2 regions of the Georgenia sp. Marseille-Q6866 genome follow, and region 1 is predicted to be linked to the other one. Evidence: riboswitches for the same ligand, from Rfam matches in the RefSeq annotation. Region 1 holds a riboswitch; the other holds the start of a gene.

Region 1 (4,774 bases):
GTCGTCGCGCACGAAGGACCACGCGAGGATCGTCACGGGGCCGGTGAGCATGCCCTTGACGGGCTTGTCGGTGAGCGAGGCGGCGTGCCGGGACCACTCGACGGTGATCGGCGCGGGCCGCGCGACGTCACCCCAGAGGATCGAGGGCCGCGTGCAGCGGGTCCCGTAGGACTGCACCCACCCGTTCTCGGTGACCGCGAAGCCCTCGAGGTTCTCGGCGAAGTACTGGACCATGTCGTTGCGCTCGGGCTCCCCGTGGACGAGGACGTCCAGGCCCAGGTCCTCCTGGAGCCGCACGACGCGCTCGATCTCCTCGCGCATCGCGGCCGTGTACTGCTCGGCGCTCAGCTCGCCGCGGCCGTACGCGGCCCGCGCGCGGCGGATCTCGACGGTCTGCGGGAAGGAGCCGATCGTCGTCGTCGGCAGGGGCGGGAGGTCGAGGACCTCGGCCTGCGCGGCCGCACGCTCGGCGAAGGGGGCGCGGCTGCGGTCCGCGTCGGTGAGCGCGGCGACGCGGTCGCGGACGTCCGCCCGCCGCACACCCGGGTGCTCGAGGCGGCTGCGACGGCGGTCCGCGGCGGCCGCGAAGGCGCCCTTCGCGGCGTCGCGGCCCTGGGTGAGGGCCGTCGCGAGCGCGAGGACCTCCTCGACCTTCTGGTCGGCGAAGGCGAGCCAGCTGCTCAGCTGCGGGTCGAGCCGCGTCTCCGCGCCGACGTCGTAGGGCACGTGCTGCAGGGACGTCGAGGTGGCCACGCACAGGCCGCCGTCACGCGCGGCGCCGGCGGGCAGTCCCGCCTCGAGCTCCTGCAGGCGCTCGAGCGCGGCGTCCAGGTCGGTCCGCCACACGTTGCGTCCGTCGACAGCGCCCGCCACGACGACGGTGTCCCCCAGCTGCGAGAGCACCTCACCGGACGGCACCCCGCCGCGGACCAGGTCGATGCCCACGGCCTCGACGCCGGTCCGGGCGAGGACGGGCAGCGCGTCCTCCGCCGGCCCGTAGGCGACCGGGACGAAGAGGGCGGGCCGCTCGGGCCGCGTCGTCTCCGCCGCCAGCACGGTGTAGGCGCGCTCGACGGCGGCCAGCACCTGCTCGCGCGGCACCCCCCAGTCCACCGCGAGGGCAGGCTCCTCGAGCTGCAGCCACGGCGCCCCGACGCCACCGAGCGCGTGGAGCAGGTCGACGTAGGCGGGGAGGACGTCATCGAGACGGTCCAGCGGCGTGAAGCCCTCCGGCGGCGCGGCCGCGGGTGCGGCGCCGTCGCCCGGGTCCTCCGCGGCCACGGCCTTGCTCAGCAGGAGGAAGGTCACCGGCCCGACGACGACGGGACGGGTGGTCACCCCCTCGGCCGCCGCCTCGAGGAAGAGCCGCTCGACGCGGTCGTCGGACAGTCGGAACCGGGTCTGCGGGCTGATCTCGGGGACGAGGTAGTGGTAGTTCGTGTCGAACCACTTCGTCATCTCCAGCGGCGGCCGCTCCCCCTCGCCCCGGGCCACGGTGAAGTAGCCGGGCAGGTCGAGGGCGCCGTCGTCGTCGAGGAGGTGCGCGAACCGGGGCGGGACGGCGCCGAGCGTGACGGCGGTGTCGAGCACCTGGTCGTAGAAGGTGAAGTCGCCCGGGATGGAGGCGTCGTCCGGGGCGAGGCCGAGGTCGACGAGCCGGGCGCGCTGGCGGCGGCGCAGCTCGGCGGCCGCGATCTGGAGGTCGTCGAGCTCGCTGCGGCCGGCCCAGAAGGACTCCACCGCCCGCTTGAGCTCCCGGCGTGGTCCGATCCGCGGGTAGCCGAGGATGGTGGCGGCGGGCAGCTGGGGTGCGGTGGGGTCGGTCATGAGATCGTCCTCGGGCTCGTGGTGGACAGCGGGCGGCGGAGGCGCTCGACGACGTCGAGAGCCGGCCGGTACTGGTTGAACGTGAACAGGTGCAGGCCGGGGGCGCCAGCGGAGACGACGTCGTCCACCAGCGCGATGGTCGCGTCGATGCCGATGCGGTGGCGCTCCTCGTCGTCGGCGGCCGCGGTGAGGCGGTCGAGCAGCACCTCGGGGACCGGGACGCCGGTGAGCTGGGCCAGCCGGCGCAGCCGGCGGGGGTCGGTCATCGGGATGATGCCGGCGACGAGCGGGAGCACCACCCCGGCGGCGCGGGCCTCCTCGACCAGCCCGACGTAGGCGGCCACGTCGTAGAACACCTGGGTGATGGCGAAGTCCGCACCGGCCGCCTGCTTGTCACGCAGGGCGACGACGTCCTGCGCGCGGGTGTGGCTGGCCCCGGCGGGGTAGGCGGCGACGGCGACGCTCAGCGCCCCGGTGGTGCCGAAGCGCGCCAGCTCCGCCGCCCGGATGAGCGCGACGAGCTCGGCGGTGGTGTTGACGCCGTCGGGCTGCGGCACCCATGTCGGCTGCCCGGCCGGTGGGTCGCCGCGCAGCGCGAGGAAGTCGCGGACGCCGTCCTCGATGAGCTCGTCGACGAACTGCGTGAGCTCGGCGCGGGTGGAGCCGACGCAGGTGAGGTGCGCGATCGGGGCGACACTGGTCTCGGCGAGGATGCGGCGCACGAGGGTGCGTGAGGAGTCACGGGTGGAGCCGGAGGCGCCGTAGGTGACCGAGAAGAAGTCGGGGGCCGCGGCGGCCAGACGCTCGACCGTCCCCCACGCCGCCGCCTCGCTGGCGGGCGTGCGTGGCGGGTACAGCTCGAATGACACGGTCGGTCGTCCACGCGGCACAGTCACGAGGCTAGCGGTGCTCAAGAGGTCTCTCCCATCGGGCCTGGCGGAAGCACCCGCACCCGTGTGACGGGGGGTTGCTGCGGCGTCGTCGAGCCAGGACTCTCGGCCGCTCTGGATGGTGAGTGGATCGTCGCGGCGTGGTCACGGCACGGGCAAGGCTCATCCGGCATGCGAGACCCGAGCCCCGTCCGGGCCCCGTCGATGAGACGGCTCTCACCGCTTCCTCACGGTGACCTCACGTGCCGAGGCTGAACTGGTGACGATCCACCGGGACGGCCCGGAGGACCTCGAGAACAGGACATCGCCATGACCATCCGACGCACCCTTGCCGCCGGCACCGCCGCCGGGCTCATGCTCGTCGCCGTCCCGTCCGCGGCCCAGGCCGACGACGTCACCCGCAGCGGGAGCTTCACGCTCGCCGCCGGGCGCACGATCGACGGCGACCTCACCGTCCGCAACGGCACGGTCACCATCCGCGGGACCGTCGAGGGCAACCTCCGCCAGGTCGGGACCGGTTCCGTCGTCATCGCCGCCACCGGCGAGGTCGACGGCAACGTCGAGGAGACCGGCGCGGGCACCGTGCAGGTACACGGCGACGTCGACGGCAACGTCAAGGAGAGCAGCACCGGCCTGGTGCACGTCTACCGCGGTGGTTCGGTCGACGGGAACGTCGAGGAGCTGCACGACGGCGCCGTGTACGTCGCCGGGACGGTGGACGGCAACGTCAAGGAGTCCGGCCGCGGCCACCTCTACCTCTACGGCACCGCCCGCGTGGACGGCAACGTCTACGAGCGCGACAACGGCAACCTCTACGTCTACCGCGGCGCCAAGGTCGACGGTGACATCAGCGAGGGCGGCGCCGGGAGCCGCGTGCGCCGCTGAGCCCCTGCCGGTGAGCACCTCCCCCGGACGCGGGTGGAGGTGCTTCGCCGTCCCCCGGGCCGCGTAGCGTGGGCCCATGGCCACCAGACGGCACGACGAGGTCATCGGAGCGGACAAGGTCACCGGCGCCACCGGCCGCCCCCGCGAGGAGTGGTTCGCCGCGCTCGACGCCGCCGGGGCGGACGGGTGGGCGCACAAGCGGATCGCCGAGTGGCTCGTCACCGAGCACGGCGTCGACGGCTGGTGGGCGCAGAGCCTCACCGTTGGCTACGAGCAGGCACGGGGGATGCGGCAGCCGGGGCAGCGCCCGGACGGCACCTTCGACGCCAACGTCTCGAGGACGGTGGGCCTGCCCGCCGAGGACGTCTTCGCCCACCTGGCCGACGCCACACTGCGCGCGGCGTGGCTGCCGGGCTGGCGGCTGGCGAGCGCCAGCCCGCCCAAGCGTGCCCGGCTCACGGACGACGACGGCGAGGCGCGCGTCGTCGTCGAGCTCGCCGCCGGCGCCGGCAAGGTGCGGGTCGCGGTCCAGCACGGCCGGCTCCCGGACGCGGCCACCGTGGCCGAGTGGAAGGACTTCTGGAGAGCCGCGCTCGGCCGGCTCGCTGCGAACGCGACCGGCGCGTAGCCGCCTCGATCTGCCGCTGGCGCTGACCTACCCGGTTGTCCTCTCAGCTCCGCCTTTCCCGCACGTCCGGATGAGGTGAACCGGGGAGCTCACGACGGCGGAGCACCGCCGCCCACTAGCGTGTCGCCATGAGAAGAGCGACGGCGAGCGCCGCGGGCGTCGTGCTGCTCGGCGCGCTCATCACGGGCTGCTCGGGCGACGACGTCGACCCCTCGGAGGTCAGCGCGTGGATGAACGCCGAGGAGCACGCCGCCGAGGGCGGACAGGGACAGATGTCGAGCCGCGTCGGTCCTGACGACGGGCCCCCGCAGCCGGGGAACGGCATCACCCTGGACTTCGAGGCACCCACGCAGATAGCGGGCGTCCGCCTCTCCTGCTTCGGCGAGGACACGCTGACCTTCGTCGTCGAGGTGGTCCACGAGACGGGCGCCGGCGGGATCCAGGCGGCCGGCGTCGAGCACGCGGTGTCGTGCGCGGAAGGGGACTACACCGCGGACGTCGACGGCTCCGAGGCGAGCGCGGTCCGCGTCGACGCCTACGGTGC
Region 2 (4,774 bases), on a different contig from region 1:
AACATCGTGCCGGCGTAGCCGCCCGTCCACGCACCGAGAGCCGGACCCCTCCTCGCGAGGGGTCCGGCTCTCGGCTTCTCGGTCAGCCCTCGAGGCGCGGGAAGGACCGGTCGAGGTAGACGAGCGGCTGGGTGTCGACCTCGCGGTGGGCGAGGACGGCGCGCAGGGTGATGAGCAGGCTGTCACCGACGGGGACGCGCTGCTCGACGACGCCCCGGATCCACGCGGTGGTGCCGGGCAGGACGGGCTCGCCGGTAGGCAGCGAGCAGTGCTCGATCCCGGCGAAGCGGTCGGCGCCGCGGGCGGCGAAGCGGCGGGCGAGGTCCTGCTGGTCCTCGCTGAGGAAGTTGACGACGACGCTCGGGGCGCTGTCGAGGATGCGGCGCGAGGTGGAGCCCGCGGCCACCGAGAAGGCCAGCATGGCGGGGTTCGCGGCGACGGAGATGACCGAGGTGGCGGTGAAGCCGGCAGGCCCGTCCGGGGTGGCGCAGGTGATGACGGCGACGCCTGCCGGGTGGCGGCGGAAGACGGCCTTGAACTCCTCACTGTCCACCGACGCGGGCAGGGAGGTGGGGGCGGCGGGCTGCTCGGCGGTCATCAACGGTCCTTCGCGGTCGAGTCTGGGGCTCTCCCCATTGTCGACCAGGCGTGCCCGCCGTGGGCGCTCAGCGGGTGTGACCTCCCAGTCCCTGGACGCACCTAGGCCATCCGTCTCAGAAGGGCGGCTCGGCGGCGTCCATGCTGCCGGTGTCCGTCCGCACCCAGGTCACCCGGCCGTGGTGGTCGCGCTGGTAGACGTGACCGCTCGGCGTGATCCAGCGGAAGGTGCCGCCTCCCAGGTGCTCGAGGCGGAACTGGCCGAGCGTCTTGATGGTGTGGTCCGGTCGGCACCCGGCACCGAGGTTGGACGCGCTCGTGGGGCCGTCGGGGAAGGGGACGACGTGGTCGAGGTCGCAGCTGTGGGCCGGGGTGGAGCAGCCCGGGATGACGCAGCTGCGGTCGCGGGCCCGGACGAACTCGGCCAGGGCGGCGGGTGGGCGGTAGCGGGTGCGGCCGACGTCGAGGACCTCCCCGCTCAGCGGGTCGGTGACGATGCGCTGCCAGGTGCCTGCGCTCATCGCCAGCGCGCGGGCGACGTCCGGGGTGATGGGGCCGTAGCCCTCGAGCTCGGCGACCTCGGCCATCGGCAGCAGGCCGTCGTCGGCAGGGCTGTCCCCTGGAGGGTCGTGGGCAGGGCTCGCCCCTGGGGCGTCGTCGGTGTCTCCGGTGAGGTGGTCCCAGCACTCGCCGTACGCGGGGAAGGCACCCTGCGTCTCCGGTGGGAGAACGAGGACCGACAGCGGCACGTCCACCCGGATGACCGCACGCCTGCCGCCGATGGTGCCCACCGGCATGTGGAGCATCCTCAGGTAGTCGCTCACGGGCTGGAGGTCCGGCGTGCCGGTCGCGGCCGACGGGGCCGTGGGCACGCCGTCGTCGGCGTCGACCTCGCGGGAGTCCTCGTCGCCCGCTTCCGCGGCCGCGTCCGTGTCACTCATGTCCGGCAGCCCGATGTAGCCCTGCTCGAGCGCGGTGTGGCCCATGAGGGCGAGGACGTCGGCACGCAGCTGGTCGATGGTGCGACTGTCCCCGGCCGCCTTGGCGCTGCGGGCAGCGGCCTCGAGGGCGAGGTCGAAGCCCGCAGCGTCGGTGGCGGGAAGGAACGCGTGGATCGAGGCCATGCCGTCGGGCAGTGGCCGCGGGTGGTCCACGCGCCGCTCCTCGCGCGCCCGGCGGTGCCGCTGGACCGCCCGGCTGGGGTCGATCGCGATGATCGCCTTCTCCACGGCACGCGCGAGCTGGCTGGGGGTCTGTTGCGGGGCGTCGGGCAGGACGACCCGCTGGACCTCCCAGGCGACGTCCGCCGGCTGCTCCGCCAGGTGACGCGTGAGCACGGCCGCCTTGGCCGGGTCGATGAGCCCCTGCTCGAGGGCGTTCGCCGTCTGGTCGAGCTTGTCCCGGAAGAGCCGTGCGCGCTCGACCATCCGCCGCGCCGTGAACCGCGTGATCCCCAGTCGCGGGGCGAGCTCGGCGGCGGCCGAGTCGGCAGCGATCTTCCCGCCGGGGAGCGGGTGGTGCGGGTTGATGCCGGGCCGCCCGGCGAGGAGACCGCTGAGCTCGGTGACCCGTGCGGCCGCCCACGAGGCGACCCGCTGGTAGCCGGCGACCATCTCCACCAGCGCGTACAGGTCGACGGTGCGTGGGTCGAGAGCCTCGAGAGTCTCCGCCAGGGCTGGCCCCGGGGCCAGGGAGGTGAGCAGGCCACCCAGCTCTGCGCCGTCGTCGTCGTCCGTGTGCCCGCGCCGGCCTGCTGGGAAGAGAGGGTCGGGAGGAGAGGAGGAGCTCGGGCGGGCCGTCGTCCTCGAGTGGGACCTCCTCGGCGCAACGCTCGTCAGGGCCGGCACCGGGCGGGAGCGGGTCGGGCGGAAGGGAGGGAGCTCGGCGGGGCCGTCGTCGAGCACGAGCCAGGGCGGGGACCGGCGAGGTCGGCCGCGCTCAGCCACTGGCCCTGCGTCGCCGCCATCTCGCTCACCACCTCGGTGCTGTGAACCTGATGACTCCACCGTATGACCGCCCACTGACATTCGACCGCGTGACAGTTGACACATGAAGTGAGGCGCCGCTAGCGTCTGCGACAGGTTCAGAGCACCAGTGCGTACCTCGAGTGCGCTAAGCCCCGGCTTGCTGGTCGGCAACCCGCCACGTGCGGTGGGTGCCCCGGGTGATGACCTGGTCCCGCGACCGTCGGGACAACGGAGCGCACCGCGAGAGTGCCAGCACGCGAAGGACGTACCAGGATGACCACGCACCTCAGCCCCCGGCAGATCACCAGCCGTTGCGGCAGCAGCATGTGCATGTGCGGTCGTCCGTGTATGTCGGTCTGAGACATACGGAAGCGACGCCCTCGGCGCGAGCCGCGCTGACGCGTCACCCCTGATCCAAGCCCCCGAGCCGCCGGCGAGTGACACGCCAGGCGCCGGATCCGGCGTATCAGGTCTCACGTCCTTCCCTGCGCCCCAGGCGCTGCGACCTCGATAGGTGCTGCCATGACTGCTGCGTTCCTGCCCACCCGTACCACCGCGACGACCTCGACCACGGCGACGATCGCCCTCGACCTCTCCGGCCTCGGCGCCCCCGCCCACGACCGTGAGGCGGCTGCCGGCCTGCCCGCCGAGCAGGCCAACCTCGTCCGCCTCGCCTCCTACGCCCGTGCGGCCCACAAGGGTGGCGTCTCCTTCGTCACGCTCGGCGAGGACTTCCGGCTCCGCGCCGACGCCGCACCGCGCCCCAACGCCTGGCTCGACCCGGTCATCGCCGCGCGCCGCATCAGCCCGAGCGCCGGCGGCACGGGCCTCGTGCCCACCGTCCAGCTCGGCCGCGCCGACTCGGCCGTGGCCGCCGAGCTCGCGCAGTTCAACCGCAAGAGCGGCTCGTGGGCCGGCCTGCAGGTGGCCCGCGGCGAGCAGGCGCCGGTGGCCGCACTGCCCCAGCTCGGCGACCTCCTCGAGGAGCTCGTCCGAAGCACGGAGGCGCGCTCCAGCCAGCGCCCCACCGTCGTCGTCCCGCTCGAGGAGGAGGCCGACCTCGCCGCCGCGGGTGAGCTCGCCGACGTCGTCCGCCTCCGTGAGGCCGACCTCAGCTGGGCGCGCGAGCTGCGCTTCGCCGTCCGCTCCGCCGCGCGTGCCGCAGGCCGTGGCCCCGTCCGCGTCCTCGTCGACCTGCGCACCGTCATCGCCGCCGACTACGAGTCCGCCCGCGCCCGCGCCGACCTCCTCACCGACATCGCCGGCGGCGACGCCGGGTGGTCGGGTGCGCTCGAGGCCGTCGGCACGGTGGGCGACGTCGTCGCCACCATCGAGCGGTGGGTCGAGGCCGGTGCCGCGGATGGCTTCGTCGTCCTGCCCGGCTCCATCCCCGCCGACGTCCAGCGGCTGCTGCGGGGGATCATCCCGGCGCTCCAGGCCCGTGGCCTGGTGTCGGTCGCCGGGGCGACCACGGAGGCGCAGCCGGTTCCGGCGTGAGCCGGCACCGCGGCCCGACCGCCTAGGTGTGGAGTCCTGGTCCTCCAAGGTCCAGGAGGCCACACCTAGGACGGTGGGGCGGTGGGCAGCGCTTCGTGGGGACCCTCGAGCCAGGTGAGGATGCGGTCGGCCGCCTCGTGAGGAGCGAGGTCGCGGTTGTCGAGCCGCAGGTGCCGGTGCTGAGCGAGGAGACGGGTACCCGGCAGGGGCGGGCCGCCGTCGGGCCGGGGACCGGTGTTCATGACGAACCGCTCCATCTCGCGGACGTTGGCGTCGGACCACTCGACGTCCCGCTTGGACCGCTTGTCGGCGAGCCGCAGCTCGGTCCGGTTCCGCTCGAGGCGTGTGTCGAGGTCGGCCGCCAGCTCGACGAACGACACCTCGGCGCCCGCCTCGACATAGGGACGGACCTGCTGGATCAGCTCGTCGAGGTCGGACTGCAGGTCCAGGCCCCAGACGTAGGTGAGCAGCAGGTCGGTGCCCGCCACGGCCGCCTCCTGGACGACCCGTGCGCGCCACTCGGTGAGCAGCCGGGTGAACGGGGGCGTGCCGTAGTCGAACACTTCCAAGAGCGGCTCGATGAGCGCGTGGTTGTGGAAGAGGCGGAAGGTGCTGCGCCGGGCGACCTCGCGCCCCACCGTCATCTTGCCCACGGCGGGAGGGCCGAAGATCACGAGCAGGCGCATGGCGCGACTCTGCCACAGGCGGTCGCC

Evidence for each region. A riboswitch is a leader RNA that binds a small molecule or an ion and turns the genes downstream of it on or off. The one in region 1 is predicted to bind S-adenosylmethionine.
Region 2: another riboswitch for S-adenosylmethionine. It lies ahead of ACWPXV_RS15100 (hypothetical protein); the one in region 1 lies ahead of ACWPXV_RS06300 (methylenetetrahydrofolate reductase).

Annotation. Positions count from the first base shown of each region.
Region 1 is NZ_CBCOOR010000005.1:124,759-129,532, forward strand. It holds gene metE (5-methyltetrahydropteroyltriglutamate--homocysteine S-methyltransferase) at 1-1,827, opposite strand, end outside; gene ACWPXV_RS06300 (methylenetetrahydrofolate reductase) at 1,824-2,696, opposite strand; SAM riboswitch class I at 2,749-2,843, opposite strand; gene ACWPXV_RS06305 (bactofilin family protein) at 3,027-3,602, shown strand; gene ACWPXV_RS06310 (hypothetical protein) at 3,679-4,230, shown strand; gene ACWPXV_RS06315 (hypothetical protein) at 4,359-4,774, shown strand, end outside.
Region 2 is NZ_CBCOOR010000022.1:16,008-20,781, forward strand. It holds gene leuS (leucine--tRNA ligase) at 1-18, shown strand, start outside; gene ACWPXV_RS15090 (flavin reductase family protein) at 83-598, opposite strand; gene ACWPXV_RS15095 (DUF222 domain-containing protein) at 714-2,543, opposite strand; SAM riboswitch class IV at 2,678-2,802, shown strand; gene ACWPXV_RS15100 (hypothetical protein) at 3,087-4,061, shown strand; gene ACWPXV_RS15105 (AAA family ATPase) at 4,127-4,747, opposite strand.